Regions from separate parts of the Marichromatium purpuratum 984 genome, predicted to be linked through region 1. Evidence: predicted binding sites of a transcription regulator. Region 1 holds the regulator's gene; each other region holds the start of a gene.
The links. The regulator sigma-54, encoded in region 1, starts transcription at its own class of promoters, with help from an activator protein. The targets are predictions, from matches to a motif close to TGGCANGNTNCNTGCTT.

Region 1 (7,670 bases):
TGGCGCGACTGGCCGGACAGCGTCCATGAGCACCCGCGCGCACTGGCCGCTGCGCTACTACCTGCTCGCCGCCTTCTTCGCCCTCAGCGGGCTCGCGGGCTGGTGGCAGGTCCAGCGCATCGACCAGCCGCAGGGACCGGCCACCGTACGCCCCCGCGTCCCCGACTACGTGGTCCACGCGTTCACCGCGCTCGAGACCGACACCAGCGGCGCGCCGAGCCGACGCCTGAGCGCAACCGAGTTGCGTCAGTTCGTCGCCGAGGATCTCTCCGAGCTCGACCGCCCACACATGCAGCTGTTCCAGTCCGACGGACCGCCGTGGCGCGCGCGCGCCGAGCACGGGCTGGTGCTCGAGGGCGGCGCGGAGGTGCGGCTCACCGGCGACGTCCATCTCGAGCGCGACGCCACCGCCGAGGCCCCACCCGCGCACATCGAAACCGAACAGCTCAACGTCTGGCACCAGCGCGCCTATGCCCGTACCGACCTGCCGGTGCGGGTGGCCAGCGGCGAGGACTGGCTGAGCGCCACCGGCATGCAGCTGTGGTACGACGAGCCGGCGCGCGCCACCTTCCACGGTCGCACCCGGATGCTGCTCGCCCCGACCCAGGAGACCCAACCATGAGCCGTCCACTGCGCCTGCTGGCACTGTTGCTGTTGTTCGGCTGGAACCCGGCCAACGCGCTCGATGACGACCCCCAGCAACCGATGTATATCGAGGCCGACGACGTCGAGGTACGCGAGGCCGAGGGCACCAGCATCTATGTCGGCAACGTCGAGGTCACCCAGGGCAGCATGCGCCTGCACGCCGATCACATGACCGTCTATCACCGCGAGGACCGCCGCCCGCGCCAGATCATCGCCATCGGCACCCCGGCGCGCTTCCGTCAACTGCTCGAGGACGACCAGGGCGAGGTCCGCGCCTTCGCCAGACGCATGGAGTTCGACACCGACCGCGACGAGCTGGTGCTGATCGACGAGGCGGTACTGATCCAGGGCGAGGACCGCGTCGCCAGCGAGCGCATCGTCTACGACCGTGCCCGCGAACACTTCCGTGCCGGTGGCAGCGGTCGGGTGCGGATCACCATCACCCCCGAGGAGGAGTCATGACAGGGGTCGACGGATGAGCGTACTGCGCGCCGAACAGCTCAAGAAACGTTATCGCAGCCGCGAGGTCCTGCGGGGAGTGAGCGTCGAGGTCGAGGCCGGCGAGGTGGTCGGGCTGCTCGGCCCCAACGGCGCCGGCAAGACCACCTGCTTCTATCTCATCGTCGGGCTGATCCCGGCTGACCAGGGGCGCATCACCCTCGACGAGCACGACATCACGCTGATGCCAATGCATGCGCGCGCGCGCGCCGGACTGAGCTATCTGGCGCAGGAGCCCTCGGTGTTTCGCAAGCTCAGCGCGCGCGACAACATCCTCGCGATCCTCGAGACCCGCGGCGACCTCGACCGCGAGCAGCGCGAGCAGCGTTGCGAGCAGCTGCTCGAGGAGCTCGGCATCGCCCATATCGGCGAGTCGCTGGCACTCAGCCTCTCCGGCGGCGAGCGTCGGCGTCTCGAGATCGCCCGCGCGCTGGCCGTCGACCCCAAGGTGATGCTGCTCGACGAGCCCTTCGCCGGCGTCGACCCGATCGCCGTGGGCGACATCAAGGCGATCGTCTCGCACCTGCGCGAGCGCGGCATCGGCGTGTTGATCACCGATCACAACGTGCGCGAGACGCTCGACATCTGCGATCGCGGCTACATCATCAGTAATGGCGAGGTGATCGCCGCCGGTCGCCCCGACGAGCTGCTCGCCAACCAGCAGGTACGCGACGTCTATCTCGGTGCCGACTTCGCCATGTAGCATGTAGGCAGCAGCATCCGCGCCCCGCTGCTACATATTGGGGGTAAGATGAAGACCATCGCGTCCCGGCAGGGGACGCGCTTGACGTGACTCAGGCACCTTTGTTGCCACCCGACCTATAATCGTCATAGGACGGTCATCGACCCGGCATAGAGACAGACGCAAGACGCATCGGCGATCCATGAAGCAAACCATCCAGCTTCGCCTCGGCCAACACCTGACGATGACGCCCCAGCTGCAGCAGGCGATTCGCCTCCTGCAGCTGTCGACGCTCGAGCTGCAGAAGGAGATCCAGGAGGCGCTGGACTCCAACCTGATGCTCGAGGAGGCCGAGGAGGCCGACCGCTTCGCCGCCAACGGTGAGGACAGTGGCAATGGCGCACACGAGTCTCCGCCCAGCGATGAGCAGGGCAGCGCCGAGCGTGAGCTCCAGGGCGAGACCAACGAGATCCCCGATGAGCTCCCGGTCGACACCCAGTGGGCCGATGTCTACGACGGCTATCTACCGCCGAGCATCCAGGGCAGCGCCGAGAACGCCGACTTCGACCCCTTCCTCCACCAGAGCCGCCCCCAGACCCTGCACGATCACCTCATCTGGCAGCTCAACCTCATCCGACTGAGCGAGCGCGACGAGATGATCGCCGAGGCGGTGATCGACGCCATCGACGCGCGCGGCTATCTTCGGGCCGATCTCGACGAGCTGCTGGCCACCATCGGCGACGATCAGATCAGTCTCGAGGAGATCGCCACCATGGTGCACCGGGTGCAGTCGTTCGATCCCCCGGGGGTCGGCGCCCGCGATCTCGCCGAGTGCCTGCAGATCCAGCTGCGTCAGCTCCCCGCCGAGACCCCGCAGCGCGACCTCGCGCTGGCGATCTGTCGCGACGGCTTCGAGCACCTGCCGCGCAAGGACATCGCCGCGCTGATGCGCCGCTTCAAGCAGACCGAGCCCGAGATTCGTGGTGCACTCACGCTGATCTGCCAGCTCAACCCGCACCCCGGCGACTTGATCGCGCAGGAGCCCCCGGAGTACGTTGTACCCGACATCTTCGTGCGCAGACAGAATGGTCGCTGGTCGGTGGAACTCAACCCGGAATCCACACCCAAACTGAGGGTGAACGCGGACTACGCCAGACTGATCCGGCGCGCCGACACCAGCAGCGACAGCGTCACCATGCGCAACCACCTGCAGGAGGCGCGCTGGTTCATCAAGAGCCTGGCGAGCCGTAACGACACCGTGCTGCGGGTGGGCGCCAAGATCGTGGAGATGCAGCAGGCGTTCTTCGAGCACGGCGAGGAGGCGATGCGGCCGATGGTGCTGCGCGACGTCGCCGAGGCGCTCGAGCTGCACGAGTCGACCGTCTCCCGGGTCACCACGCAGAAATACATGCATACGCCGAGGGGCACCCTGGAGTTCAAGTACTTCTTCTCGTCCCACGTCAGCACCACTTCTGGTGGGGAGTGTTCATCAACGGCGATCCGCGCGCTCATTCGTAAGCTGATCGCCGCCGAACCCGCCAGAAAACCCTTGAGCGACAGCAAGATCGCGGCCGAACTGGCCGATCGCGGCATCCAGGTCGCGCGTCGAACCGTCGCCAAGTACCGCGAGGCCATGGGTATTCCAGCCTCGAACGAGCGCAAACGCCTGGCATGAGCAGGCTGTTTGGAACCCCTGTAAGGAGTCCAATGATGCAAATCAATCTGACGGGTCATCACGTCGACATCACCGAGGCACTGCGCGACTACGTCGACAGCAAATTCGCACGCCTGGCGCGTCACTTCGACCACGTCACCAATGCCCACGTCATTCTCAGTGTGGAAAAGCTCGACCAGAAGGCCGAGGCGACGCTACACATCAATGGTGGGAAGCTCTTCGCCGACTCCGTGCATGAAGACATGTATGCCGCGATCGACGGCCTGACCGACAAGCTCGATCGCCAGATCCTGCGCCACAAGGAGAAGAAGAACGACTATCGCAGCGCACCCGGCCCGAAGGCGGCCGATGCCGAGGCCGACGTCGAGGCCGATACCGAATAGCCCGGCAACGGCCTGATGGCCCATGCGTCGGCGGGGCGTCGGGGACACCCGACACCCGCCGGACCGACGCACCGACACCTCGAACGGATCCGTGACCGCGCCGTTCGGGGTGTTTTGCATTGAGACCCTGAGATCCGAGCCGATATCGACACCTGCCGGCTCCGACGACTCGAAGGACACCCAGACCCCATGACCACGACCACGCGCCCCGATCACCCGCCGGTATGGACACCGGACACCGTCGCCGCCCAGCGCCCCTGTCCCTGCGACCACCAGGAGCCTTGACCGATGTTCAGTCCAGACCTGATCAGCGAGGCCCGAGTCAGCTGCGGTGCCGAGATCGCCAGCAAGAAGCGGCTGCTCGAGACGCTCGCCGAGCTGCTGGCCAACGACCACCCCCGTCTCAACACCGAACTCGTCTTCGAGCGTCTGCTCGAGCGCGAGCGACTCGGCAGCACCGGACTCGGTCACGGTGTGGCGCTGCCGCACGCCCGCATCAAGGAGATCAACGAGGTGCTTGGGGCCTTCGTCAGCACCAGCACCGGGGTCGACTATGACGCGATCGACGGCGAGCCGGTCGATCTCGCCTTCGCCCTGCTGGTCCCGGAGAGCGCCACCGAGGAACACCTCCAGCTGCTCGCCCGGCTCGCCGGCATGTTCAGTGACCCGACCACCCGCGCCGCGCTGCGCGAAGCCCGCTCGGCGGCGACCGTGTTGCAACTGATCGAGACGAACGAGGCGCGCTAGCGCCACGCCGGCCTGGGCCATGCTCGACAGCCTCCAGTCACTCCTCGAACAGACCGGCCCGCGGCTGCAGCTGCGCTGGCTCAACGGCGAGCCCGAGCAAGGCTCCCCGCTGCGCCGGCCCGAGCGTGCACGCTCGCGCGAGTCGCTGATCGGCTCGCTCAACTGCATCCACCCCAACTGTCTGCAGGTGATCGGCCGCGCCGAACAGCGCTACCTCCAGGCACTGGGCCGCACCGCCTTCGAGGAAACCCTCGAACAACTCTTCGCCGAGCAGCCGGCAGCAATCCTGTTCGCCGACGGCCTCGAGCCGCACCCCGCCTTCTTCGCCTTCGCCGCCGAGCACGACACCCCGCTGCTCGGCTCGTCGCTCGGCGACGAGGAGCTGATCAACCACCTGCGCTACTTCCTCACCCACGCCCTGGCCGAGCGTCAGACCCTGCACGGCGTCTTCATCGAGGTGCTGGGGATGGGGGTATTGCTGATCGGCGATCCGGCGGTGGGCAAGAGTGAGCTGGCGCTCGACCTGATCACCCGGGGTCATCGGCTCATCGCCGACGACGCACCGCGTTTCGCGCGCATCGCCCCGGAGACCATCGAGGGCACCTGCCCGGAGACCCTGCGGGACTTCCTCGAGGTGCGCGGGCTGGGTATCCTCAACATCCGCGCGATGTTCGGCGAGGGCGCGGTCCAGCGCAGCAAGACGCTGAACCTGATCATCGACCTGCAACCCCTCGATCAACAACAGATCGCCGGTCTCGACCGGCTCACCGGCAGCCTCTCGGCGACCGACGTGCTCGGGGTCGCGATCCCGACCATCACCATGCCGGTGGCGCCGGGACGCAACCTGGCCATCCTGGTGGAAGCGGCAGTGCGCCACCAGATCCTACGTATCCGTGGCTACGACGCCGGCGTCGACTTCATCGACCGGCAGGCGCGGGCGATCCGTCTCGACCGCCCCGACCCGCCCGGCCCCGGATCCAGACCCTAGCACCGCTCCCGACCTCGATCGGGACCGGCTCGGAGCAACCCGCAGCCCATGAAACTCGTCATCCTCAGTGGCCTGTCCGGCTCGGGCAAGAGCGTCGCCCTGCACACGCTCGAGGACCTTGGCTATTACTGCATCGACAACCTGCCGCTGTTCCTGCTCAAGGACCTGGTCGCGGGGCTGCGCAAGGCCCCCGACGACGGCTTCTCCAGCACCGCGGTGGGCATCGACGCGCGCACCAGCCCGCGCGCGCTCGGTCGGCTCGCGGAGCTGATCGAGGAGGCGCGCGCCCAGGGCATCGACTGTCGGGTGATGTTCCTCGACGCCGACACCGACACCCTCAAGCGCCGCTTCAGCGAGACCCGGCGACGTCACCCGCTCACCCGCGGCAACCGCTCGCTCGACGAGGCCATCCGCCTCGAGCGCCGCCTGCTCGAGGCCATCGGTCGCTGCGCCGAGATCCGTATCGACACCACCCACACCAATGTGCACGAGCTGCGCGACCTGGTCCGTGCCCATCTCGTCGGCAGCGACTCGCCCAAGGTCTCGATCCTGTTGCAGTCGTTCGGCTTCAAACATGGTGTGCCCAAGGACGTCGACTTCATCTTCGACGTGCGCTGCCTGCCCAACCCGCATTGGCAGCCGGAACTCAAGCCGCTGACCGGACTCGATCAGCCGGTGATGGAGTTCCTCGACGCCAGCGCCGAGGCCGGCGAGATGCGTGACGACATGCTCGCCTTCTTCGACCGCTGGATCCCGCGCTTCGAGACCGACGGGCGCAGTTATCTCACCATTGCCATCGGCTGTACCGGCGGCCAGCATCGCTCGGTCTACATGAGCGAGGCGCTGCGCCGTCACTTCGAGCAGACCGGTCACAAGGTGCTGATCAGACACCGGGAGTTACCGTGAGCATCGGACTGTTACTCATCACCCACCAGCCACTCGGCGGCGACCTGCTGCGCATCGCCAGCGCCATCCTCGGCAACGAGCCGGCGGCCACCGAGGCGCTCGAACTGATCAACGATCGTCCCTGCGAGTGCATGTTGCGCGAGGCGCTCGACTGCGTCGACCGACTCGACCAGGGCGACGGCGTGCTGGTACTCACCGACCTCTACGGCGCCACCCCGGCCAACATCGCCCTGGCGCTGCACGCGCAGCGACGCCGGGTGCGGGTGATCTCCGGGGTCAACCTGCCGATGCTGCTGCGCGCGCTCAACTATGCCCAGCTCGACCTCGACAGCGTCGCCGAGAAGGCGCTCGAGGGTGGACGCGAGGGTGTGATTCGCTGTCAGGAGCAAGGCGCATGACCAGCAAGGATTTCGAGATCATCAACCGGCTCGGCCTCCACGCCCGCGCCGCGGCCAAGCTGGTGCAGTGCGCCAACGGCTTCACCAGCCGCATCGAGGTCGAGCGCCGCGGTCAGCGCGTCAACGGCAAGAGCATCATGGGGGTGATGATGCTAGCCGCCAGCCAGGGCACCTGGATCACCGTCAGCGCCGAGGGCGAGGACGAGACGGCGGCCTTGGCGGCGATCGAACAACTCATCGGCGAGCGCTTCGGGGAGGGCGAGTGACCATCGCCTACCAGGGCATCGGCATCCACTCGACGCGCGCCATCGCGCTCGGGCCGGCGCTGGTCGACAGTCGCAGCCTGGCCACCGTCGGTCATGTCGAGATCAGCGACGAGCAGGTGCCGGCCGAACTCGAGCGGCTGGAGCGGGCGATCGCCTCGGCACGCGGCGCGCTCGAGGCGGTACGCGCGCAGATCCCCACCCAGACCCCGCAGAACATCGCCGAGTTCATCGACACCCACCTGCTGATGCTCGAGGACGCGGCGCTGGTCGAGGAGGTCCGGCGCATCGTCAGCGCCGAGCGCTGCAGCGCCGAGTGGGCGCTGCAGCAACAGCGCGACACCCTGGTGCGCATCTTCGACGAGATGGACGACCCCTATCTGCGCACCCGCCGTGACGACGTCGAGCACGTCGTCCACCAGATCCAGTCCTTCCTCGCCGGCGACAGCCCGGAGCCGCGTCTGCCCGAGCACGATCTCGACGGC
Region 2 (7,670 bases), 1.2 Mb from region 1:
CATAGACCCGGATCTCGTGGGCCTGGCCGACCTGCTGATGTCCTTCTTCGGGGTGGAGTTCGTCGAGAAACAGTGTGCGCTGTTCGCTCTCGAGGCGGATCAGCGAGGAGGCGAACAGTGGACCGTCGGGGTCGAGGCGGACGTTGACCACCAGCAGCCGGTGGTTCATGTCGCTGAGGATGGTCGAGATCCGTCCGGGGTTGGTGATCAGCTCTTCTGCGGCCATGGTGCTGCTCGATCTATAGTTGCCAGGACGGGGCCGACGCCGTCAGGCGCGGCTGATGGTACGGCTGTGTGACGTGCCGTTGTTGGCCTGGCCGCGCGGGTCGTAGGTGGTGGCGTTGGGGTCCTCGCCGCGGAGGATGCGCAGCGACAGAGTGACGCGCTTGCGGTCGCGATTGATCAGCGTGGCATTGGTGCGGTTGAGTTGGTCGCAGCGCACCACGTAGCCCCGCAGCGCATCCCAGCGCGGGGTGAGGTCGCGTCGTGGATCGACACGCTCGAGCAACCGCTCTACGCCCTGGGCGTCGAAGGTGTAGCCGGTGTCCTCGACCCACTGCTTCATGCGCAGCGTTTCCTCCTCGAGCTGGTCGGCCAGCTGCTGCTTGCCGGCGACGACGCGCTGCAACTCGTCGGGATCGCGCAACTCGATCGCCCGGGTCTCGTCGAGCAACGCCTGCTCCAGACGGGTCGCCAGGGCGATCGCTGTTTCGAGCGAGTGGGCGAAGGGACCGGTGTGCTCCATGGGCCAACCTCAAGTCAGGCGGTGATTCAGGCCAGCAGTTGCTCGAACTCGATGATGCTGTCGGCGAGCTGCTGGTTGTCGATCGGATAGCGGCCCTCGGCGATGGCCTGCTTGATCTGCGCGACCTTGGCCTCGTCGATCGGCGGCTCGGCCGACTCGCCACGCGATGCACTCATGCTCTTGGCCGCAGAGGTCAGCGTGACCGTCTCCCCACCCTCGCCGCCCGGGCGTGCCTGGGCCTCGCCCTCAGGCGCCTTGGCGCCACCGCGCACGCCGCTGCCGGCGGAGTTGTTGCCTTCGGTGCGAAACGCGGTCGTGGTGAGGTTCTTGATGTCCATTGGCGTTGCTTCCGATCGACGTGGGCTCACTGTTGGTAACGGCCGTCGACCAGGAAACTGTAGTCCATTGTCGTGTGTCCGTCGCAGCCCCATCATATGGCTACAATGGTACGTGGATATGCCCAGAGGGTTCCACATAGCCTTCGACGATCCGGCGCGAGGAGCGGTTACGCACGCGGATGCGTTCGCCCGCTGCTCCATCCTCAAGCGCCTCGCCGGACATTCGGACCATCAGGCCGCCGCTTCCCGAATAGATGGTGACCAGCTGTCCGCGCTCGACAAGCTTGCGCGGGGCGACATGAGCGCTGGTGATGACCTGCCCCGGGGTGAGCGCGCGTCGCGCCTCCATGCCGATCACGGCGTTCGGGTCCTTGAAGAAACCACCGCTCAGGCTCGAGACCTCCTGACGTTCACGTCGCAGGTCGGATGCCTGGATACGCTGCTCGCGGGCGATCGGTCTGGCGACGACCACGACTCGGGTGTGGCGCTCGATGCGAGCGGGGACGAAGATCGACCATTGCACGGGTTCGGAGCAGCGCAGGTTGACGGTGGTCGGGCCGCTGGTGCGGGCGCCGGGGGCGAGACTGGCGCTCGGCGTGCGATCACACCGCGCCAGCCGCAGGCGGGCGTCGATCTGGCCGACTAGAACCTCGATCTCGTCCGTGCCTGTTGTTTGGGTGATCGCCGAGAGATAGGTGGCCACGGTATCGCGGAGGCGTTCGATCGACTCGATCTCGCCGGCTTGGCTGGTCGGCGCCGAGCACAGCAGGCAGAGAGTGCAGGCGAGGGCGATCGCCAGGCCGGTGGTGTGCTGTGTCGGGTTGTCGATCGTGGTGGGTGGTTGCATGGGGGTCACCGCTGAAGTTGATGCTGGCGGGAGTGGCGGCGCGCGAAGGGGCCGGTTGTCCGATATGCGATTGCATGCAGAAATCGCGCCGGAGCCTGGTCCGGGGCAGAATCGATCGCGAGGCATCATCGGGGCATGACGCCCCGGAGAGGTGGAGACAAACGGGCGAAGGGGCCGAATTCATTCATGAAGCCCGTCAGCTTAGGCTATCATGCTCAGGCATGAGCACCCGGGCCGGCGGGCCTCGACTTGGAGGTGGTAGATGAGTCAGTTTATTGACGACGTCGATCAACGTACCCGCATGGTGGGGCAGAATCGCATGGAGTTGCTGCTGTTCCACCTCGGCGGCGACCAGACGTTCGGGATCAACGTGTTCAAGGTCCGCGAGGTGATCGCGCGCCCTAAGCTGCAGCAACTGCCCGGGGCGAGCGCGATCGTGCGCGGCGTGGCGACGATCCGTGACCGCACGGTCTCGATCATCGATTTGGCGCAGGCCATCGGCTTCGTCGACCGGCCGGGAGATGATACCGATGCCAAGGTGATCGTCACCGAGTTCAACCGCTCAGTGCAGGGCTTCTGGGTCTCGGCTGTGGATCGTATCGTCAACGTCAACTGGGAAACGGTGAAGCCGCCGCCGCGAGGCACCGAGCAAGAGAGCTACCTGGTGGCGGTCACCGAGGTCGAGGGGCGGCTGGTGCAGATCATCGATGTCGAGCGGGTGTTCGCCGCCATCAACCAGCTCAAGGAGGACGTTTCAGAGACCACCCTTGAGCGTGCCGAGCACATCGATCACCACAAATCGATCCTGGTGGTCGACGATTCGATGGTCGCGCGCAAGCAGATCGAGCGCGCCATTGGCGAGATCGGGTTCCAGGTCGAGACCCGCTCCGATGGTCGCGCCGCGCTCGACTTCCTTGAGGAGCTGGCCGAGACTGGCGATGTCTCGGAGACCATCGAGATGGTGATCTCCGACATCGAGATGCCGCGCATGGACGGCTATACCCTGACCCGCAAGATCCGCGACAATAGCAAGCTCAAGGATCTGCCAGTGGTGTTGCACTCCTCGCTGAGCGGGCAGTTCAACGCCGATATGGTCAAGCGCGCCGGGGCCGATGACTTCCTGCCGAAGTTCGATCCAGACGAGTTGGCTGCGATGGTGATGAAGCATGGTGGTCGACCCGCGGACGGCTCCTGAGCGGGATGGTCCTTACAGTCTTCCTGATGCATAGAAAGTGTGAGTATTCCATTGAGTGATTCGATCAGCGTGGTCCTGCGCCAGTGCATGGCGGGTGCGAACGGACGTTTGGCCAGAGGTCTGTCGTGATAGATCCGCAAGACTACGCAGAATTCTCGCGCTTTCTCTCCGAGTGCTGTGGCTTGGTGCTGGGCGAGAATCGTCAGTATCTCGTCTCCAGCCGGCTCTCACGCCTGCTCGGTGAGTTCTCCTTCTCCAGTGTCGAGGAGCTGCTGCGCGCGCTGCGCCGCTCTGCGGATCCGACGCTCAAGTCACGCGTGATCGACGCGATGACGACCAACGAGACCTCCTGGTTTCGCGACGTCTATCCGTTCGAGATCCTGCGCCACGAGGTCCTTCCCGAGCTGGCCGAGAAAAAACGCCCGATCCGCATCTGGTCGGCGGCCTGCTCGAGTGGGCAGGAGCCCTACAGTATCGCCATGGTGCTGGCCGAGTGGGAGCAGAGCTTTCCGCCGAAGAACATCCAGACCAGCGTGCTTGGCACCGACCTCTCCGATACCGTGCTCGCCGAGGCGCGTGCCGGTGTCTACGACGGGTTGGGGATCGTGCGCGGCCTGAGCAAGGAGCGCCGCGATCGCTTCTTCGAGACGGTGAAGGAGGGGCATCGGATCAAGCCCGATATCCAGCGTCGGGTGCGCTTCCAGAAGCTCAACCTGATGGAATCCTATGCCGCGCTCGGCAAGTTCGAGATCGTCTTCTGTCGCAACGTGCTGATCTATTTTTCGGCCGAGACCAAGCGTCGAGTTTTTGACGGCATTGCCAGGCAGATGGAACCCGGCGGCTATCTCTTCGTCGGGGCCTCCGAATCGGTCGGTTCCTACACCAGTGCCTTCGAGATGGTTCGCACACCAAAGGGCGCCGTGCTTAGGCGTCGTTAGCGTCCCACCCCGACCCCGTTCGCGCTCCTGCTTGGCCGCGGCGGGGTCGCCTCCAGCCTCTAGCCTCCAGCCTCCAGCCTCCAGCCTCCAGCCTCTAGTCTCCAGTCTCCAGTCTCCAGTCTCCAGTCTCCAGTCTCCAGTCTCCAGTCTCCAGTCTCCAGTCTCCAGTCTCCAGTCTCCAGTCTCCAGTCTCCAGTCTCCAGTCTCCAGTCTCCAGTCTCCAGTCTCCAGTCTCCAGTCTCCAGTCTCCAGTCTCCAGTCTCCAGTCTCCAGTCTCCAGTCTCCAGTCTCCAGTCTCCAGTCTCCAGTCTCCAGTCTCCAGTCTCCAGTCTCCAGTCTCCAGTCTCCAAGTTGGCTCGATGTTTGCATTGACTTCGGCAAGTCAATGCCATAGGCGTGTTCCATATGAGTCTTTCACTCGACAAGGCACTGGGGATCCAGCCCGCGGCGGTACAGGTGCGGGCCCAGCGTCTGGAGCTGCTGGCCTCGAACCTCGCCAACGCCGATACCCCCAACTACAAGGCACAGGACATCGATTTCAGGTCTGCGCTCGCCACCCAGGTCGAGCGTGATGATCTGTTGCGGCTGGAGCAGACCCAGCAGGGCCATCTGCCGCTGCCGCGTGCGGATCTGGACTCGGCGATGGCGCCGCTCTATCGCATCCCGTCGCAACCGGCGCTCGACGGCAACACTGTCGATCCGCAGTTCGAGCGCGCCGCCTTCGCCGAGAACGCCATGCAGTTCCAGAGCAGTCTCGAGTTCCTCAATCGTCGGGTTTCCGGCATCCGCTCCGCACTACGCAAGGAGTAAGGCATGAGCACCCTATTCAGTGTCTTCAACACCTCGGCCTCGGCGCTGACCGCGCAGTCGGTGCGACTGAATACCGTCGCCTCCAATCTGGCCAACGCCAACACCGCGGCAAGTTCGCCGGAGGAGACCTACAAGTCGAAGCAGGTGCTCTTCCAGACCCTGCTCGATCGCAGCGACCCCACGGGCGCGGCCCGTCCGGTGCGGGTGGCCGATATCGTCGATTCCACTGCCGAGCCGATCCCCAACTACGAACCCAACCACCCGCAGGCCAATGACGAGGGCTATGTGTTCCGCCCGGCGATCAGTGTCGTCGAGGAGATGGCCAACATGATGTCGGCCTCGCGCAGCTACGAGGCCAATGTCGAGGTGATGAACACCTCGCGCCAGTTGTTGCAGCGCACCCTGCGCATCGGTCAGAGCTAGGAGTCTCGCCATGAGTGAAATCAATACCGATGTGATCACTGGTCTGGGACTCAACAGTTACGAGAGCACCAAGACTGAACCGATCGACAACTCGCTCGGCCAGGAGGACTTCCTCAAGCTGATGACCACCCAGCTGTCCAACCAGGACCCGCTCAAGCCGATGGAGAACGGCGAGTTCATCGGTGAGTTGGCGCAGTTCTCCACCGTGACGGGTATCGAGGAGCTGACCGTGGCCTTCGAATCGCTGGCGCAGTCGTTCAGTCAGTGGCAAACCCTGCAAGGCGCGTCTCTGGTCGGACGCGATGTGTTGGTGCCGGCCGAGGACTTCGAGTTCCAGTCGGGGGAGACGGTGGCGGGGGCGATCAGTCTGCCGAGTTCCGGGACTGGCGTCACGGTCGATGTCTACAACGAGGCGGGGCAGGTGGTGCGCTCGATGGATCTCGGGACCCAGGCATCGGGCTTGCATGATTTCACCTGGGACGGCTTGACGAACGACGGAACGGAGGCGCCTAGCGGCACCTACGAGTTCAAGTCCAGGGCGATGCTCGGGGAGGGGACCGAGGCGCTCTACACCCTGGTCAGTGGCGAGGTCAACAGCGTCGCCCTGGGTGGGGAGGACAGTGGCCTGGTGCTTCAGGTCCAGGGGCTCGGCAATGTCGACTTCAACAGTGTGTTCCGCATCGGCAGCTGAGGCGCGCCGGTAGACCCTGGGACGTCATCGCAGATATCAGCTCTAGTTCAGGAGACGCATCATGCCTTTTCGCATCGGACTCAGTGGTCTGAACGCCGCATCGGCCGACCTCGAGGTCACGGGTAACAACATCGCCAACGCCGGTACCGTCGGCTTCAAGGAGTCGCGCGCCGAGTTCGCCGACGTCTTCGCCAACTCCTACGGCGACATCACCAAGACCGCCATCGGTTCGGGCGTACGTCTGGAGGCGGTGACCCAGCAGTTCAGCCAGGGCAACATCGACTTCACCGACAACGCGCTTGATCTCGCGATCAACGGTGAGGGCTTCTTCGTGCTCAACGACAACGGCGAGCAGCTCTACACCCGCGCCGGAGCCTTCCAGGTCAACCGCGACGGCTTTGTTGTCAACAGCGCCGGCCAGCGTCTGCAGGTGTTCCCGCCGGTCAAGGAAAACAGCCCCGACCCCGGTTTCAGCACCGGCCAGTTGAGCGACCTCCAGCTCGACTTCGGCGACAATCCGCCACGTTCGACCTCGGAGGTCGACATGTCGATCAACCTCAGCTCCGAGGCCGAGCAGATCATCGACGAGGAGGCGGGGGTGATCAATGTGACGGCCGACCCCGCCAACACCGGTGCGGTGACCGAGTCCCGGGTCTATGTGGTCGATTCGAGCAATCCGAACTATCTCAAACCATTCACCGTCACCTATGACGCGACCAACGATCAGTACACCTATGATGACGGGACCGGTACCCAGGTCCCGATCGCGGCGGAGAACGTCGTCACCAGTGACGGCAAGACCACCATCACCTTCAATGGCTGGGCGATGGAACTGTATGGCGCGCCCGCCGACGGTGATCAGTTCTCGACCGCGCCCGAGGCGACGGCCACTGTGGGCAGCGCCAACACCAGCGCCGTGACCGTGAGCAGTCTGGCGGTGCTCGACTCCTCGGACCCCGACATCCTCGATCCGGCGACCCTGGTCTATCAGGGACCGAATGCGGGCGGTGACGAACAGTATCTGCTCAACGGCAAGCTGGTTCTGGCCACGGTCAACGGCGGTCAGCACGTCATCTCCGAGAACGGCTGGGAGCTGACGCTCTCGGGCGCCCCCGATGTCGGTGACGAGTTCAGCGTGACCTTCGAGCCAGGGGCCCCGGTGAAGTTCGACCAGACCGATCCGGAGACCTATCAGTACTCCACCGCGCTGACCCTCTATGACTCGCTCGGCGCGCCGCGCACCGCGACCATGTACTTCGTCAAGACGGAGAACACCCTGGAGTGGGAGGCCTATGTCGATCTCTCCGGATCGAATCTGTCGCCGCCGCAGCCGCAAGGCCCGGTGAAGCTCACCTTCGACTCCAACGGCGTGATGACCAGTCCGACCACGGCGACCGACTTCACCTTCGATCTTGCCAACTACGACCCGGTCAATGGCGGTCTGCTCGGTGAGATCGACCCGGCCACGGGCGAGGCCACCGGGGTGGTCTCGATCGACTTCTCCGACATCACCCAGTTCGGCCCCGACTACTCGGTCGACGATCTCAACCAGGACGGCTTCACCACCGGGCGTCTGGTCGGTTTCGACGTCGATCAATCGGGTGTGGTGTTCGCCCGCTACACCAACGGCCAGTCGGCGGCGCTGGGACAGGTGGCGCTGGCCAACTTCACCAACCCGCAGGG
Region 3 (7,670 bases), 390 kb from region 1:
CGCGGCAGCCGTCGCGCAAGCCAAGCCCGAGGCTCAGTCCAGCCCCGTCTCGGACTCGCTCTCGAGACCGAGTTCCTTGATCTTACGGGTCAGGGTATTGCGCCCCCAACCGAGCAGCCGCGCCGCCTCCTGGCGCCGCCCGCCGGTCTGCTCGAGCGCGCACTGGATGAGGGTCTGCTCGAAGACCGGCAGCGCCTCGTCGAGCAGACCGTGCTCGCCCTGCTGCAACCGCTGCCGCGCCCAGCGTCGCAACACCGTCTCCCAGGAGGTCTCGGGCTGCTCCTGGGTCAGTGAGGCGCTGAGGTCCTCGGGCAGGTCCTCGACATGGATCTGCTTGCCCGAGGCCATCACCGTGAGCCAGCGCGCGGTATTCTCGAGCTGGCGCACGTTACCTGGCCAGTCGAGTCGCTCGAGCTGCTCGATCGCGCCCTGCATCAACACCTTGGACTCACAGCTCAGCTCGCGCGCCGCCTGCGCGAGGAAGTGACGCATCAGCAGCGGGATGTCCTCGCGCCGATCGCGCAACGCCGGCAGGTGGATGCGGATGACGTTGAGTCGGTGGAACAGGTCCTCACGAAAACGCCCCTCACGCACCAGCGACTCGAGGTCCTGGTGGGTGGCGGCGATGATGCGCACGTCGACCTTGATCGGCGCCACCCCGCCGACACGATAGAACTCGCCGTCGGCGAGCACGCGCAGCAGCCGGGTCTGCAGCTCGGCGGGCATGTCGCCGATCTCGTCGAGGAACAGGGTGCCGCCGTCGGCCTGCTCGAAGCGGCCCTCACGTCGCGACTGGGCGCCGGTGAAGGAGCCGCGCTCGTGACCGAACAGCTCGGATTCGAGCAGGTCGCGCGGGATCGCCGCCATGTTGAGGGCGATGAACGGACGTTCGCTGCGCGGGCTGTGACGATGCAGCGCCTGCGCCACCAGCTCCTTGCCGGTACCCGACTCGCCATTGATCAGCACGGTGATATTGGAACGCGCCAGCCGACCCACGGCGCGGAACACCTCCTGCATCGCCGGCGCCTCGCCGATGATGTCTGGACCGCTCGGGCGCGGCACCTCCTCCTGGCGCTCCTCGCGTCCGCGCCGGCAGGCGCGGCTGACCTGCGCCACCGCCTCGTCGAGATCGAACGGCTTGGGCAGGTACTCGAAGGCACCGCCGTGGAAGGCCGAGACCGCGCTGTCGAGGTCCGAGTGCGCGGTCATGATGATCATCGGCAGTCCGGGATAGCGCGCCGAGACCTGTTCGAGCAGATCGAGCCCATCGATCCCCGGCATGCGGATATCGGAAAGGATGACGTCGGGCTGCTCGCGCTCCAGCGCCTCCATCACACCGACGCCGTTGGAAAAACAGGTGACGTGCATCTGCGCCTTGCGCAACGCCCGTTCCAGTACCCAACGGATCGACCGGTCGTCATCGATCACCCAGACCCGGGGCTCGCGGCTCCCTCGTTCGAGGCTGTGCGGCATCATCGCGCTCCCCGCATGCCGACGGCATGCCTCGGGCGGCGCTGGCGGGACGACGCCGACGGGGTTGGCGAATGGGGTGGTTGCAGGTTCCTATGCATGCTCCGACTCCAGCGGCAGATAGACGAAGAACACCGTCTCGCCCGGCCGGCTCTCGCATTCGATCAGCCCGCCGTGCTGGTTGATGAGTTCCTGTGCGATGGGTAGCCCCAGTCCGGTGCCACCCTGCTTGCCCGAGACCATCGGGAAGAAGATCTTGTCGCGAATGTCCTCGGGGATCCCCGGGCCATCGTCACGAACCTGGGTCTGCAGTACCAGCCGATACCGACGGCTGCCGATGGTGAACTGACGCAGCACCCGGGTGCGCAGCTCGACCCGGCCGTCCCCTCCAGTGGCGGCTGCGGCGTTGCGCGCGAGGTTGAGGAAGGCCTGAATCAGTCGGTCGCCGTCGCCCATCAGATCGGGGATGCTGGGGTCGTAGTCGCGCACCACCTCGGGTCCGCGCGGGAACTCGGCGAGGATCAGCCCGCGCACGTGTTCGAGCACGTCGTGGATGTTGAGCGCCTCGCGCTGCGGCATCCGATTGGGTCCCAGCATGCGATCGACCAGCGACTGCAGCCGGTCGGCCTCGTCGATGATGATCCGGGTGTATTCACACAGCGCGGGATCGGGCAGCTCCTGCTCGAGCAGCTGGGCCGCACCGCGCAGACCGCCGAGCGGATTCTTGATCTCGTGGGCGAGGCCGCGGATCAGCGCCTGGGTGGCCCGGTGCTGGGTGAGCAGGTGTTCTTCCCGGGTGATGCGCAGCTGACGATCGACCTGATAAAGCTCGACCAGCACGCCCTCATCCGCACCAAAATGGTGCAGCGGCAGGACGGTACAGTTCACCGTCTTGGTGCGCCCATCGGCCACGGTGACATTGATCTCGCGCTCGGTGAAGGGGTGGCGCGAGCGCAGCGCCGCCACCAGCCGGACCTCAACCTGGTTGTCGGGACAGGGCAACAGGTCGGCGGCGGCCTGACCGATCATGTGCCGGGCGCTGGCCTCGAAGAGGATCTCGGCCGCGGGATTGAGGTACTCGAGCCGCAGCTCCCGATCGAACAGCAGCACCGCCATGTTGACGTGATCGAGGATCGTCCGCTCCAGCGAGCGCTTACCGGTGGTTTGAGCTGTCATGGTCCATTTGTACGACTGAATGAGGTCATCCGAGACCGGAAGACGAGACAGGGCCTCCTGTCGTCGAGGAAAAGACTAGCAAGAGACAGGCCAGCACAGCCACATCAGCTGCGGGGAGGAGTGCTCAGAGTTCGCCGGGCGACGCGGCGCGACGCAGCTCGAAGCGGTGTGTCGGGGCGCGGGCGACCAACGCACCCTGCTCGTCACGGATCAGCGCACCAAGACGATGGGGACCGAAGGCCACGCCGTCGAGGGCGAAGCGGGTGGCGCCAGCCTCGATCACCGTCTCGAGCCCATCGAGCACCATCACCAGCCGATGCCCTGGCTGCAGCGTGGGTTCGAGCCCGAGTTCGACGGCGAAGCGATCCTCGCCGCGCATCAACACCGCCTCGTCGACGGGGGAGAGGATCTCGAAGCGCGTATAGGGACCGGAGAAGGGATCGATGGCAGGGGTCGGATCGACGGGGCTGTCGGCGAGACCCGAGGCCGGGGCGTCGACATGGAGATCGAGTCGCTCGGCGGCGGCGGCGGCGGGCCGATCGGAGAAATGCACCCGCCCGTCGGCATCGACCCAGCGATAGACGCCGGCCTGGACAATGAGGCAGGGGAGCAGCAACAGCGGGAGGAGCAGTGCCGACCGAATCATGGCCGAAGCATAGTCCAGCGTTGGGGGGCGCTCAAGCGGGGGGTGCCTGGACGCTGGTGGCGCATCCCTGCGCCGAGGTTGCGACCGCGCGGGATCCCGCGCGGTCGCGACAGCCGATCAGAGGCTGTAGTACATGTCGAACTCGACCGGGTGGGTGGTCATCCGCATGCGGGTGACCTCGTCCATCTTGAGGTTGATGTAGCTGTCGATCAGGTCATCGGTGAACACGCCGCCGACGGTGAGGAACTCACGGTCACGGTCGAGGTTGTCGAGCGCCATCTCCAGCGAGGAGGCGACGGTCGGGATGGCCTTGGCCTCTTCACGCGGCAGATCGTAGAGATCCTTGTCCATGGCATCGCCGGGGTGGATCTTGTTCATGATGCCGTCGAGACCGGCGAGCATCATCGCCGAGAAGGCGAGATAGGGATTGCCGGTGGGATCGGGGAAGCGCACCTCGATGCGACGGCCCTTGGGGCTGGCGCAGTGCGGGATGCGGATCGAGGCCGAGCGGTTGCGCGCCGAGTAGGCGAGCATCACCGGGGCCTCGAAGCCGGGGACCAGACGCTTGTAGGAGTTGGTCGAGGCGTTGGTCAGGGCATTGAGCGCACGCGCGTGCTTGATGATGCCGCCGATGTAGTAGAGGGCCATGTCGGACAGGCCGCCGTACTTGTCGCCGGCGAACAGGTTCTGACCGTCTTTGGCGAGCGACTGGTGCACATGCATGCCGCTGCCGTTGTCGCCGACCAGCGGCTTGGGCATGAAGGTCGCGGTCTTGCCGTAGGCGTGGGCGACGTTGTGCACCACGTACTTGAGGATCTGGTTGGCGTCGGCACGCTTGACCAGAGTGTCGAACTTGGTGCCGATCTCACACTGGCCGGCGGTGGCGACTTCGTGGTGGTGCACCTCGACGCCGACGCCCATCTCCTCGAGGGTCAGACACATGGCCGCACGCAGATCGTTGAGCGAGTCGACCGGGGGCACCGGGAAGTAGCCGCCCTTGACCTTCGGGCGGTGACCCATGTTGCCGTCGCCGAACACCCGCTCGGAGTTCCAGCCGGCCTCCTCGGAGTCGATCTTGTAGAAGGCGCCGCTCATGTCTGCGCCCCAGCGCACGTCGTCGAGCACGAAGAACTCGGGCTCGGGACCGAAGAAGGCGGTGTCGGCGATGCCGGTGGACTTCAGATAGGCCTCGGCGCGCTTGGCCACCGAGCGCGGATCACGCTCGTAGCCGATCATGGTGTCAGGCTCGAGGATGTCACAACGGATGATGAGGGTGCTCTCCTCGGCGAAGGGGTCCATCACCGCAGTCGTGGGGTCGGGCATCAGCACCATGTCCGAGGCCTCGATACCCTTCCAGCCCGCGATCGAGGAGCCGTCGAACATCTTGCCTTCCTTGAAGGCGTCCTCGTCGATCATGCTCGTCGGCATGGAGACATGCTGCTCCTTGCCGCGGGTATCGGTAAAGCGCAGATCCACGAAGGTCACTTCGTTGTCTTTCATCATCTTCATGACATCAGTGGTCATTCGAACGTCTCCAATGCTGAGTGCTGTGTTCTAGATACGGATAAGGCGTTGTCGGCCGAGCAATGCACAAGGCTTGCGCTGGCGTATCAGCGCTCGCACCATCCGGCGCAGCAGCCTAACAGGTCATCGATCGTGCCGCACGACCTGCCGTCCGGGCCGGCAGGCGATGCAGAATTCTGGTTGACCCGGTTGAAGGTCCGGGCTCGGGTCCACGACAAGGACCGCCATCGCGACCGTTCCGCCGGACGACGGGATGATCCTCGCCATCCGATGCCAATCAGGCATGCAACGAGCAAGCCAGAATTTTGAGCGCCCTTGATGAGATCCACCCCAGGTCCCGGTCGCGACGAACACGCGACGAGACGTTGGGATGTACAAACAAGACCTTGGCGACGGCAGGGTTGTGAAATCACCCACTACGGAGGCGGCATCACCTCGGTGGATAGGGGGGGCACCGGGAGCGAGATGCGCACAATCGAGGCGCTCTCACAAGGGAGAGGTGCACCAAAAAAGATCATCAGGCCGCTTTACGCACCAAAATAGGGCAAAATCAGTCACCAAAGAAGACTCGCACCCCCCGGAACAGCGGGTCGTCGGCAAGCGCATCGGCCAGACGTGCGCGCAGTCGCTCGGCATCGGCCCCCTGGCGCAGACAGGCGGCGAGCGGGAAGTACACCTCGATGTCGATGGCACCGTCGAGATAGTGCAACAACACCCGCTGACGCTCGTTGGCCTCGGGGATCGCAGACCAGGCCGAGGCCAGGCGCGCCAGTGCCTCGGCACGCAGCGGCAGCAAGTAACAGGCCGAGAGGTGCTCGTCGTCCTCGGGGTCGATGTGCACGGTGACATCGGCGATCTCGTCGATCTCGCGCTTGAGCCGACGCTCGACCAGGACGCTGATCATGTGACCTTCGGAGACACTGACGTAGGGATCGACCAGCACATGCACGTCGACCGACGCCTGCCCTCCGAGACGGCGGGTGCGCAACATATGGATATCGCGCACGCCGCCGACCGAGCGGATGGTCTGCCTGACCGCGTTGAGCTGATCGCCCTGCAGGCCGGTGTCGACCAGCTCGCTGGCCGCCTCCCAACCGAGTTCCCAGGCGATCTTGGCGATCATCAGCGCCACCATCACCGCAGCGATGGCATCGAGATAGGGCAGCCCGGCCATGGTGCCGGCGATCCCCACCAGCACCACCACCGAGGAGACCGAGTCGGAGCGATGGTGCCAGGCATTGGCGCGCAACAGATCCGAACGCACCCGCTTGGCATGGGCCAGGGTCCACCAGTAGAGCCACTCCTTGACCAGGATCGAGACCAGGGTGGCGCCGAGCGCGATGAGATCGGGACGCAGCAGCTCCTCGGGGCTGAACAGCCGCTCGACCGCGTCCCAACCGATACCGATGGCCACCGCCAGCAGCAAAAACCCGAGCGCGAGGGTGGCAACCGTCTCGTAGCGCGCATGTCCGTAGGGGTGCTCCTGATCCGGTCCCTGATGGGCCTGACGCCCGGCGATCAGCACCAGGGCGTCGGAGAGCAGATCGGAGAGCGAATGCAGACCGTCGGCGACCAGCGCCTGCGAGTGACCGAGCCAACCGGCGACGATCTTCACCGCAGCCAGCACCAGATTGAGCACGGCCCCGACCACGGCGGTCCGGGTCACGGCCTCGCGACGGGCATCGGCGCTGTGTTGATCAAGGGTCACGACTAGGGGCTTCCACAGGTTGCGCCGACCGGGTCCGGGCCGACGGCGCTCCAGTATAAGCGACAGCGGCGGATCGCATCAGCTTCCAGCGGCCAGCTGACAGCCGCCAGCGGGAAGGGATGGCGTTCATGGCCCAAGGTTGGCCGATCAGATCAATGTCCAACCCACGGCCTCCAGCAGGGAGGACAGGTTCGAGTCACCGGGGAGGCCACGCTCTTACCCCTAGCGGCTAACGGCTAGCCATCGATGACTGGTGGCTGGCGGCTGGCGACTGATGGCTGGCGACTGATGGCTGATGGCTGATGGCTGATGGCTGATGGCTGATGGCTGATGGCTGATGGCTGGTGGCTGGTGGCTGGTGGCTGGCGGCTGATGGCTGGCGGCTGACGGCTGACGGCTGGCGACTGATGGCTGGCGACTGATGGCTGATGGCTGATGGCTGGCGGCTGGCGGCTGATGGCTGATGGCTGATGGCTGGTGGCTGGTGGCTGGTGGCTGATGGCTGATGGCTGATGGCTGATGGCTGGCGGCTGGCGGCTGATGGCTGATGGCTGGCGGCTGGCGGCTGGCGGCTGATGGCTGGCGGCTGATGGCTGGCGGCTGGTCGCTGCCCCCGACCAACCCCATTGGCGCGCCAGCGACCCGAGCCGATATAATTGCGCGTTTACGTCAACCGCCCCGATCCCAAGGAGCCCGCCTTGACTCTCCAATCCGAGGACCTCTCGACCTTCCAGGGCCTGATCTTCGCGCTCGAACGCTACTGGGCCGATCTCGGGTGCGTCGTCGTCCAACCCTATGACATGGAAGTGGGCGCGGGCACCTTCCACCCCTCCACCTTCCTCCGCTCGATCGGTCCCGAGCCGTGGCGCAGCGCCTATGTGCAGCCCTCGCGTCGCCCCACCGACGGGCGCTATGGCGAGAATCCCAACCGGCTGCAGCACTACTACCAGTTCCAGGTCGCACTCAAGCCCTCGCCGGAGAACATCCAGGAACTCTATCTCGACTCGCTGCGCCGACTCGGCATCGACCCGCTGGAGCACGACATCCGCTTCGTCGAGGACAACTGGGAATCGCCCACGCTGGGTGCCTGGGGACTCGGCTGGGAGGTCTGGCTCAACGGCATGGAGGTGACCCAGTTCACCTACT
Region 4 (7,670 bases), 1.3 Mb from region 1:
GGCGATTCGTCGGCAGGACTTGAGCCAGCCGAACAACCGCTCGATGACGTTGCGTTTGCGATAGCTGGGCTTATTGAGTATCCGAGGACGGCCAGGCCTGGGCTTGCGCACGCCCTGGCGCTGCGGGATCACCGGACGGATGCCGCGCCGATCGCAATAGCGGCGTAAGTCGTCGGCATCGTAGCCCTTGTCGGCGAGCAGTTGGCGGCAACGGGTGCGCGGACGACCTCGATGAGCGCTGGGCAAGCGGACCTGATCGAGCAGCGGTTGGGCATGGCGAATGTCGCTGTGCTGGCCTGGGGAGAGCAGAAAGCTCAAGGGAACGCCCTTGGCATCGCAGAGCAGGTGGATCTTGGTCGTCAGGCCGCCGCGACTGCGCCCGAGCGCATGGCTCAGCGGCTCCTGCGGCCCCCCTTTTTTCCGCCGCCAGCGGCGGCGCGCGTGGCACGGATCGAGGTCGAGTCGATCATCCAGGTCTCCAGATCGATCAGCCCATCCTCGCGCAACCGGATGTGCAACCGCTCCAGGACCTTGGTGAAGGTGCCGTCGTCACGCCAGTCGCGAAACCGCTGGTAGACCGTCGACCAGGGACCGAAGCGCTCAGGCAGGTCGCGCCACGCCGCACCCGAGCACAGCACCCAGAAGATGCCGTTGAGCATCAGGCGGTCATCGCGGCGTGGGCGACCGGTACGCTGCGGACGGGAAAACAGATCGGCGATCAGCTCCCAGGCCTCTTCTGGGAGTTCGTAACGTCTCGACATCTGGCCTCTGCTCCTGCAAGAACGAGGTCAGTGTATCAAGCAGGGTTTTCGTACAAAACGTAGTACTACAGCCGCACATTTTTTGTGTTGTGATATGTGGACTCAACGGCTTGGTTTTCAAACAACATGAAGTACAGCGAAGTCTCTGGCTGGGAGACGGAACTGGACAGGATCCATCAGCGCCTGGCGGCGTGTTTTCGTCGTCCTGAGCCGCGCGCCCGAGCGCGGGGTTATCTGCAAGGGCTGCTGACGACAGTGCCACGCAAGAACGGTTGGCAGCTGGCCGAAACCTTGGGCGAACGGCGCCCGGACGGGGTGCAGCGCCTGCTCAACACGGCACGCTGGGACGCCGAGGCGGCGCGCGAGGTGCTGCGTGCCTATGTCGTCGAGGCGCTGGGCGACGCCGAGGCGGTGCTGATCGTCGATGAGACCGGTTTCTTGAAGAAGGGCACGCACTCGGTGGGGGTGCAGCGCCAGTACAGCGGCACGGCGGGCCGGGTCGAGAACAGTCAGATCGGGGTGTTTCTGTGTTACGCCAGCCGGCACGGCGCGGCCTTCATCGATCGGGCGCTGTACCTGCCCAAATGTTGGGCGAATGACCCCGCACGCTGCGCCGAGGCCGGCGTCCCGGAGCAGGCACGCCGCTTCCAGACCAAACCAGCCCCTGGCGCGTACGATGCTCGAGCGCGCACTCGATGCCGGGGTACCTTGTGGCTGGGTGACGGGCGATGCCGTCTACGGTAAGGATCGCAAGCTGCGCCTGTGGCTCGAGGCGCGCCAACAGCCCTTCGTGCTCGCCGTGGCGGGCAATGAACCGGTGTGGTTCGATGGCCCGCAGACCCATCGTGTCGCGGCACTGGCCAAGGCGCTGCCAGAGACGGCCTGGCAGCGCCACGCCGTCGGCGCCGGGAGCAAGGGCGCGCGCACCTTCGAGTGGGCCTGGGTGCCGCTGTGGCGCCTGCAGCTCAGCGCCGAGGAGCGCGCCTGGGGGCATTGGCTGGTGGTGCGGCGCAACTGCAACCGCCCCGAGGAGCGGGCCTACTACATCGCCTTCGCGCCCCGCGCCGAGGCCACACTCGAGCGCCTGGCCAAGGTCGCCGGGCAGCGCTGGGCGATCGAGGTCGGCTTCGAGCTGGCCAAGCAGCAGTGCGGGCTCGACGAATATGAGGTGCGCCGCTGGCCGGCTTGGCATCGCCATATCACCCTTGCGCTGCTGGCCCATGCCTGCCTCGTCGTGCTGCAACGGCGGGCGAAAAAGGGGGCGCTGTCGCTGGGCGGATCGCACTGACCGCTCCTGAGATCCGGCGCCTGCTCGAGGCGCTGTTGTGGCGCGAACGCGCCCCGCCTGATGCTGTCATCGCCTGGTCGGATTGGCGACGACGACATCAGGCGCGGGCCAGGATCTGTCATTATCGAGCGCGAGGGGCTGGGCCGCCGTGAAGATGTGCGGCTGTAGTAGTAGTAGGTGTGGGTCTATAATGGCCGCACAGTCAGTGCTGTGGTGGTGCAGGGATGACCACTAAGGTCGCGGACCTCGGGGCTGTGGTCCTCGTCGCGGAGCAGGGTCGGCCGGAGGGCTGGTCGTACGCCCTCCCGCATTCGGCTCGTCGGAGTCCGCAACACAGGCGTTGAAGCGATGAACCTGCCCAGGAATGTTGGTAAGACCGACCGTCACGTCCGTTTCGCCGCCGGCGGCGTGTTGGTGTTCGGTGGTATTGCCAGCGGTAGCTGGATTTTCAGTGCCATCGGTCTGGTGGTGCTCGCGACCGGTTTCCTCGGCACCTGTCTGGCCTATGTGCCCTTCCATATCAACACCTGCAAGGAAGGCGAGGAGTAAGGCGCTCTCGCACCGGGTCCGGGTTCGCTCTGTCGGCGTCTGGAACGACCCGGCCTGCGGGCCGGATCCGGGCGTCGCCCCAAGGAGCGACGCCCGGAGTCGCCGATCACGGCGTCATCGATGCGCGCCGACTCTGTGCTCGGCTGACCCTTGGGGCACAAGCCCCATCTTCATTTGTCGTCGAAGTGTGCGCGGATGCGCGAGAGTGTGTCGCGGGCGCCGCGCTTGAGTTCGTCCCACTTCTCCTCCGCGTCCTCGCGGATCTCCTCCCAGCGCTCGTCAGCCTCCTCGCGAATCCGCTCGCGTTTCTCGTGTCCGGCCTCCCATTGTGCGCGCAGCTCGTCGATCTGCTGCTGCACGCGCTCGCGTGCCTCGCCCGAGGTCTGGGTGGCCTTTTCCTGCAGTTGCTCGAGGTCGTCTTTCCACGCGTCGAGCTGTTGCTTGAGGTGGCTGAGATAGTCGTCTTTGGTCGGCATCGGTATCTCTCCCGTCGCTGTCTGCAAACCCGGTCGCGGACTCATGCCCGCGCCGTCCCAGTTCGACAGTGGGTCGGCTGAGGCGGCTGTGCAAGACTCGAGCACACGCCCTGATGGGCGCGGGTCAGTGTCCGCCGGTATCGGCCGGGAGGGCCGGTTCACGACAGGCGCCGGCGAGTCGTTGCCACCAGGGGCAGATCTGCGTCTGACCGTGCTCGCGGGCATGCAGCCAGAGTGCGAGGCCTAGGGTGAGCACCAGCGCCAGCACCGCGCCCAGCACCACCCCTGGCCAGTCCGCCCAGTGCCAGTAAGGCGCGAGATAGAAGCCGCCGAGGCTCGCCCCGGTGTAGTAGAACACCAGATACAGCGAGGAGGCGCTGGCGCGTGCCCGGGTGGCCTTGTGGCTGACCCAGCTTGCCGCCTGGGAGTGGGCGAAGAAGAAGCCGACGGCATTGATCAGCAGCCCGCCGATGATCGCCACCAGATGCGGCACCAGGGTCAGCAGGGTGCCGCCGAGCAGCAGCAGGGTGCCGGCGGCCATCGCCAGCGGTTGCGAGCGCCCGCGCGCCAATCGGCCGGAGAAGCTGGCGGCGACGGTGCCGGAGAGATAGGTGAGAAACAGCATCCCCAGCCACATCGGCGAGAGATGGTAGGGCGGGGCGCTCAGTAGAAAGGTGACATAGCTGTAGAGGTTGATGAACACCATGAAGTTGAGCCCGCCGATGAGGTAGGCGCCGAGGATGCTCGGGTTGCGCAGGTGCAGCGCGAGGTCGGCGACCATGGCGCGCGGTCGCGGCGGCTTGGGCTGGAAGCGGCGCGAGGGCGGCAGCAGGATGAGGGAGGCGATCAGCACCGCGAGGCTGAGCAACCCGGCGGTGAGGAAGCTCGCCTGCCAGCCCCACTCGGCGGCGCTCGCGCCACTGAGCAGACGCCCGGCGATGCCGCCGATCGAATTGCCACCGATATAGATGCCGACGGCCAGCAGCAGCGCCTCGTGGTCGAATTCGTCGCCGAGATAAGCCAGCGCCAGCGCCGGCACGCCACCGAGGAAGAAGCCCTGCAGTGCGCGCAGCGCGAGCAGGGTGCCGAAGTCCGGGGCGAGGGCGAGGGCGAGCGCGCAGGCGGTCGCCAGCGCCAGGGTGGTGAACATGATCGCGCGTCGACCGACGGCATCGGAGAGCGGTCCGAAGAGCAGCAGCGACAACCCCAGGGTGAAGGTGGAGACCGAGACGGTCAGACTGGCCTCCAGTTCCGAGATGCCGAGATCGCTGCGCAGCAGCGGCAGCAGCGGTTGCGGGGCATAGAGGTTGGCGAAGATGGCGATCGAGCTGAGACAGAGTGCCAGGGTCGCGCGCCAGAAGGCCGGGGTGCGTGCGGTGATCGGGGGGCTCATTGGAATCCTGAATAGATGGGGCGTGGGTTCATTGTATGAACGCCATGATCTATAAATAAAATAAATTTAAGATATTCGATCGATTTGAAATCGATATGGATTTGAAGCAGCTGCGTTACTTTCTCGCCGTGGTCGAGGCCGGTGGCTTCACCGCTGCCGCCGTTCGGCTCGGTATCGCTCAGCCGGCGCTGAGCATCGCCATCCGCAAGCTCGAGCGCACGCTCGAGCTGGAGCTGTTGCACCGGGGAGCGCGTCGGGTCACACCGACCAGCGAGGGCGAGGTACTGGCCGGGCACGCCCGGGCCTTGCTCGAACGTGCCGAGGCCGCAGAGCTGCAGATGCGCGAGCTGCGCGGACTGCTCAAGGGCGAGGTGCGTATCGGTTTGCCGAGCATCCTCGGGTCCTACTTCTTCCCGCCGTTGCTGATGGCCTTCAAGCATCATCATCCGGGATTGCGGCTGTCGGTGCAGGAAGCCGGTACCCGGAGTCTGCTGGACATGATCCGCGCCGGGGTGCTGGATCTCGGGGTGGTGACCAGCGACGCCGAACTCGACGGTCTCGAGACCCATCCCTTCCTGCGCGAGGAGGTGGTGGTGCACGTCGGACGCTCGCATCCCCTGGCGGCGGTTGAATACGTCGACTTTGCAACCTTGTTCGAACACGATCTGGTAGTCGCACGTAGCGGTTACTTCCTGCGCGAGTTCATCGATCGTCATGCCGCCGCGCTCGGGGTCGAGCCGCGTATCGCCTTCGAGACCAACCTCATCCCGCTCGCCGAGACCATCGTCCGTCAGGGTTTCGGCATCACCTGCGTGCTGCGCATGGTCAGCGAGCAGACCCACGATCCCGAGTTGGTGGCGATCCCCTTCGCCACGCCGGTTCATCTCGATTTCTCGCTGGCGTGGCAGAGCGGTGGCTATCTCTCGCGTGCCGATCGCGCCTTCCTCGACTTCATGCGAGAGCAAACCGCATGGCATGGCGATGGGGCGAGGTGACGGAATTCTTGACGGTGCTGGCCACAGGTTCCGGGCCTATCGCGCCGGCGGGTCCTGTCGCACCGAGGTTTTGGGTCCCAGGGTGGGGCCGCGGTGGTGAAAACGTCGATCTTTTTTACACGAATAGTGTTTTTTTGTTTCGCGATTTCGGCAGTGTCTCGTCTTTTCCTTTTCTTTCAAATGGTTGTCGGGCATGGCCTGCTTTTCGCTTCGGCCGTCTGCGGGGTGGAGTAGCCCCTTCGTCTTAAAGCGATACAGGGAGATGGATCATGTTGACTCGGAAAAGCGCGCTGTTCGGTGCGGCGATCATGATGTCACCGCTTGCCGGCGCTGATGTCATCAATGTCGGCGGGGTATTGTGGGACCCGGATTCGCCGCTCGACATGAAGATGGATAGTAACTTCACCCAGTGGTTCCAGAGCACCAACACCGGCTACGACATGGGGAGCCTGGTGGGCATCAACGCCTCCAACGCCACCTCGATGATGTTCGGCAACTATCTCTACGGCGGCGGCAAGATCAACAACTTCAACGACGCCAACGACCAGACCGGCCAGCCGAACCCCGAGACCCATCCGGCGGACTTCTGCCCGGGCTGTGAGCTGACCTATGAGTTCGGCGGCATCGAGTTCGTCGAGAACACGCCCGGTGGCGGTGACTTCCTCGATCCCACCACCTATACGGTCGACTGGAGCCAGTCGTACTTCAGGATCTGGGTCGATCACAGCCGGAACTTCAACGCCAACAACGACTTCGAGGCCGACCCGGACGAGATGTACGAGGCCGCCGATGGCACACTGTTCCTGGAGGGGACCTTCGAGTCGATTTCCTTCAGCGGTCAGCTCTTCGCCGCGGGCATGCTGTTCAGTAATGCCGGTTCTGCGATGCACGTCACCGGGGGCTTGGCTCAGGACTATTTCGATACCGATCCCCTCACGACACTGGCCGGTACGCCGTTCGATTTCTCCTACACCGCAAGCTCGCAATTCACGGTTGATCTGGCGGGAGGAGCCGACGTCTTCTTCGCCCGTGTCTCGACCGCCGAGCTGCAGGGTGACACCATCAGCATCCCCGAGCCCGGTGCGTTGGCGTTGCTCGGCGCCGGTCTGATCGGTCTGGCGCGGGTGCGGCGGCGTCACGACGCGGCCTGAGGTGAGTGGCTGACGACACCGGGGGGTCAGCTGACACCCCGGTGTCTTGTGGTATGCGGGCAGGAAACAAGCCGACTGAAAAGCAATCGATAATCGTTTTTATTTATAATCTGGCAGTCGTTCGTTGTCCCCGGTCGCAATCCGGGTTTTCACGAGGTGCCAGCCAATGTCCGCGATCCGTTCCCACTGCGCCAGCGATGTCCCCGAGTTGTGGCGGGTCGGGGCGAGGCAGCTCGATGCCCTGGCCCCGCGCGACGGTGGCTGGCGCTGCAGCCGGGTGGGGCTGGCTGGCGGTGAGGCCTGCTTCCGTCTCGCCCGGGTCGCCGAAGGGATCGCCTTCACCCACAGCCGGATCGCGCTGCGCCGTCCGTTGCGTACCCTGATCGAGCCGACGCCCCCGAGCCTGATGCTGGCCTTCGGGCTGAGTGGTGTCAGCCGTTTCGAGCGCCCGGGCGGGTCGGCGCGCATTGTCGCGGGTGATGTCTGGCTGCTGCCCGCCGATCACGCCCCGGTAGAGCGCAGCACCCCGGGTGATGAGGTCGTCGAGATCTTCCTGCTGCGCTTTGCGACCTCCGGGCTGGAGGATGTCGCGGCGCTCGCCGGTCAGGGGCCCAGGCGACTGGCGCGCGCGCTGTCGACCCGCGCCTGGGTCGGCGAGCTGGTCGCCGATCCGCTGGACTCGCCGCTGGCGCGATTGCGCGCCCAAGGGCGTGCGCTGGAGCTGCTGGGGCGCTGGCTCGAACCCTTGGCTGAGTCCGCATCGGTGACCCTGGACGCTGAGCTAACCCGTGCCGAGCGACGTGGCGTTGCACGCGTCGTCGAGCGGTTGCGGCAGGACCCCTTCGCACCCCCCACGCTCGCCGCGCTCGCCGCCGAGGCGGGGATGAGCCACAGTCGGCTCAACCGCTGTTTTCGGCGGGCGCACGGACAGACGGTCTTCTCCTGGCTACGCGAGCAGCGGCTGTTGCGCGCGCGGCGGCTGGTGCGTGAATCACCCGAACTCAGTCTCACCGAGATCGCCCTCGGTTGCGGTTTCAGCAGTGCCAGTCACTTCAGC

Region 2: the regulator sigma-54 is predicted to act here: its motif matches at 2,005-2,021, upstream of flgA (flagellar basal body P-ring formation chaperone FlgA).
Region 3: the regulator sigma-54 is predicted to act here: its motif matches at 5,100-5,116, upstream of glnA (glutamate--ammonia ligase).
Region 4: the regulator sigma-54 is predicted to act here: its motif matches at 5,657-5,673, upstream of MARPU_RS12430 (PEP-CTERM sorting domain-containing protein).

The regions. Positions count from the first base shown of each region.
Region 1 covers NZ_CP007031.1:360,930-368,599, reverse strand. The annotation lists gene kdsC (3-deoxy-manno-octulosonate-8-phosphatase KdsC) at 1-29, shown strand, start outside; gene lptC (LPS export ABC transporter periplasmic protein LptC) at 26-622, shown strand; gene lptA (lipopolysaccharide transport periplasmic protein LptA) at 619-1,107, shown strand; gene lptB (LPS export ABC transporter ATP-binding protein) at 1,121-1,846, shown strand; gene MARPU_RS01670 (RNA polymerase factor sigma-54) at 2,028-3,500, shown strand; gene hpf (ribosome hibernation-promoting factor, HPF/YfiA family) at 3,536-3,883, shown strand; gene MARPU_RS01660 (PTS sugar transporter subunit IIA) at 4,172-4,630, shown strand; gene hprK (HPr(Ser) kinase/phosphatase) at 4,650-5,618, shown strand; gene rapZ (RNase adapter RapZ) at 5,667-6,524, shown strand; gene MARPU_RS01645 (PTS sugar transporter subunit IIA) at 6,521-6,922, shown strand; gene MARPU_RS01640 (HPr family phosphocarrier protein) at 6,919-7,188, shown strand; gene ptsP (phosphoenolpyruvate--protein phosphotransferase) at 7,185-7,670, shown strand, end outside.
Region 2 covers NZ_CP007031.1:1,539,515-1,547,184, forward strand. The annotation lists gene MARPU_RS06995 (flagellar brake protein) at 1-226, opposite strand, end outside; gene MARPU_RS07000 (flagella synthesis protein FlgN) at 269-745, opposite strand; gene flgM (flagellar biosynthesis anti-sigma factor FlgM) at 772-1,083, opposite strand; gene flgA (flagellar basal body P-ring formation chaperone FlgA) at 1,184-1,930, opposite strand; gene MARPU_RS07015 (chemotaxis protein CheV) at 2,193-3,125, shown strand; gene MARPU_RS07020 (CheR family methyltransferase) at 3,251-4,063, shown strand; gene flgB (flagellar basal body rod protein FlgB) at 4,469-4,873, shown strand; gene flgC (flagellar basal body rod protein FlgC) at 4,877-5,296, shown strand; gene MARPU_RS07035 (flagellar hook assembly protein FlgD) at 5,307-5,987, shown strand; partial or broken gene MARPU_RS17880 (flagellar hook-basal body complex protein) at 6,049-6,567, shown strand; partial or broken gene MARPU_RS17885 (flagellar hook protein FlgE) at 7,144-7,670, shown strand, end outside.
Region 3 covers NZ_CP007031.1:3,746,497-3,754,166, forward strand. The annotation lists gene ntrC (nitrogen regulation protein NR(I)) at 34-1,473, opposite strand; gene glnL (nitrogen regulation protein NR(II)) at 1,564-2,646, opposite strand; gene MARPU_RS16305 (DUF4124 domain-containing protein) at 2,771-3,292, opposite strand; gene glnA (glutamate--ammonia ligase) at 3,410-4,816, opposite strand; gene MARPU_RS16315 (cation diffusion facilitator family transporter) at 5,367-6,524, opposite strand; gene glyQ (glycine--tRNA ligase subunit alpha) at 7,223-7,670, shown strand, end outside.
Region 4 covers NZ_CP007031.1:2,864,887-2,872,556, reverse strand. The annotation lists one part of gene MARPU_RS17275 (IS5 family transposase) at 1-419, opposite strand, end outside; one part of gene MARPU_RS17275 (IS5 family transposase) at 419-761, opposite strand; partial or broken gene MARPU_RS12455 (IS701 family transposase) at 888-2,049, shown strand; gene MARPU_RS12450 (YgaP family membrane protein) at 2,398-2,598, shown strand; gene MARPU_RS12445 (sll1863 family stress response protein) at 2,769-3,074, opposite strand; gene MARPU_RS12440 (MFS transporter) at 3,199-4,467, opposite strand; gene MARPU_RS12435 (LysR family transcriptional regulator) at 4,563-5,462, shown strand; gene MARPU_RS12430 (PEP-CTERM sorting domain-containing protein) at 5,732-6,613, shown strand; gene MARPU_RS12425 (helix-turn-helix domain-containing protein) at 6,780-7,670, shown strand, end outside.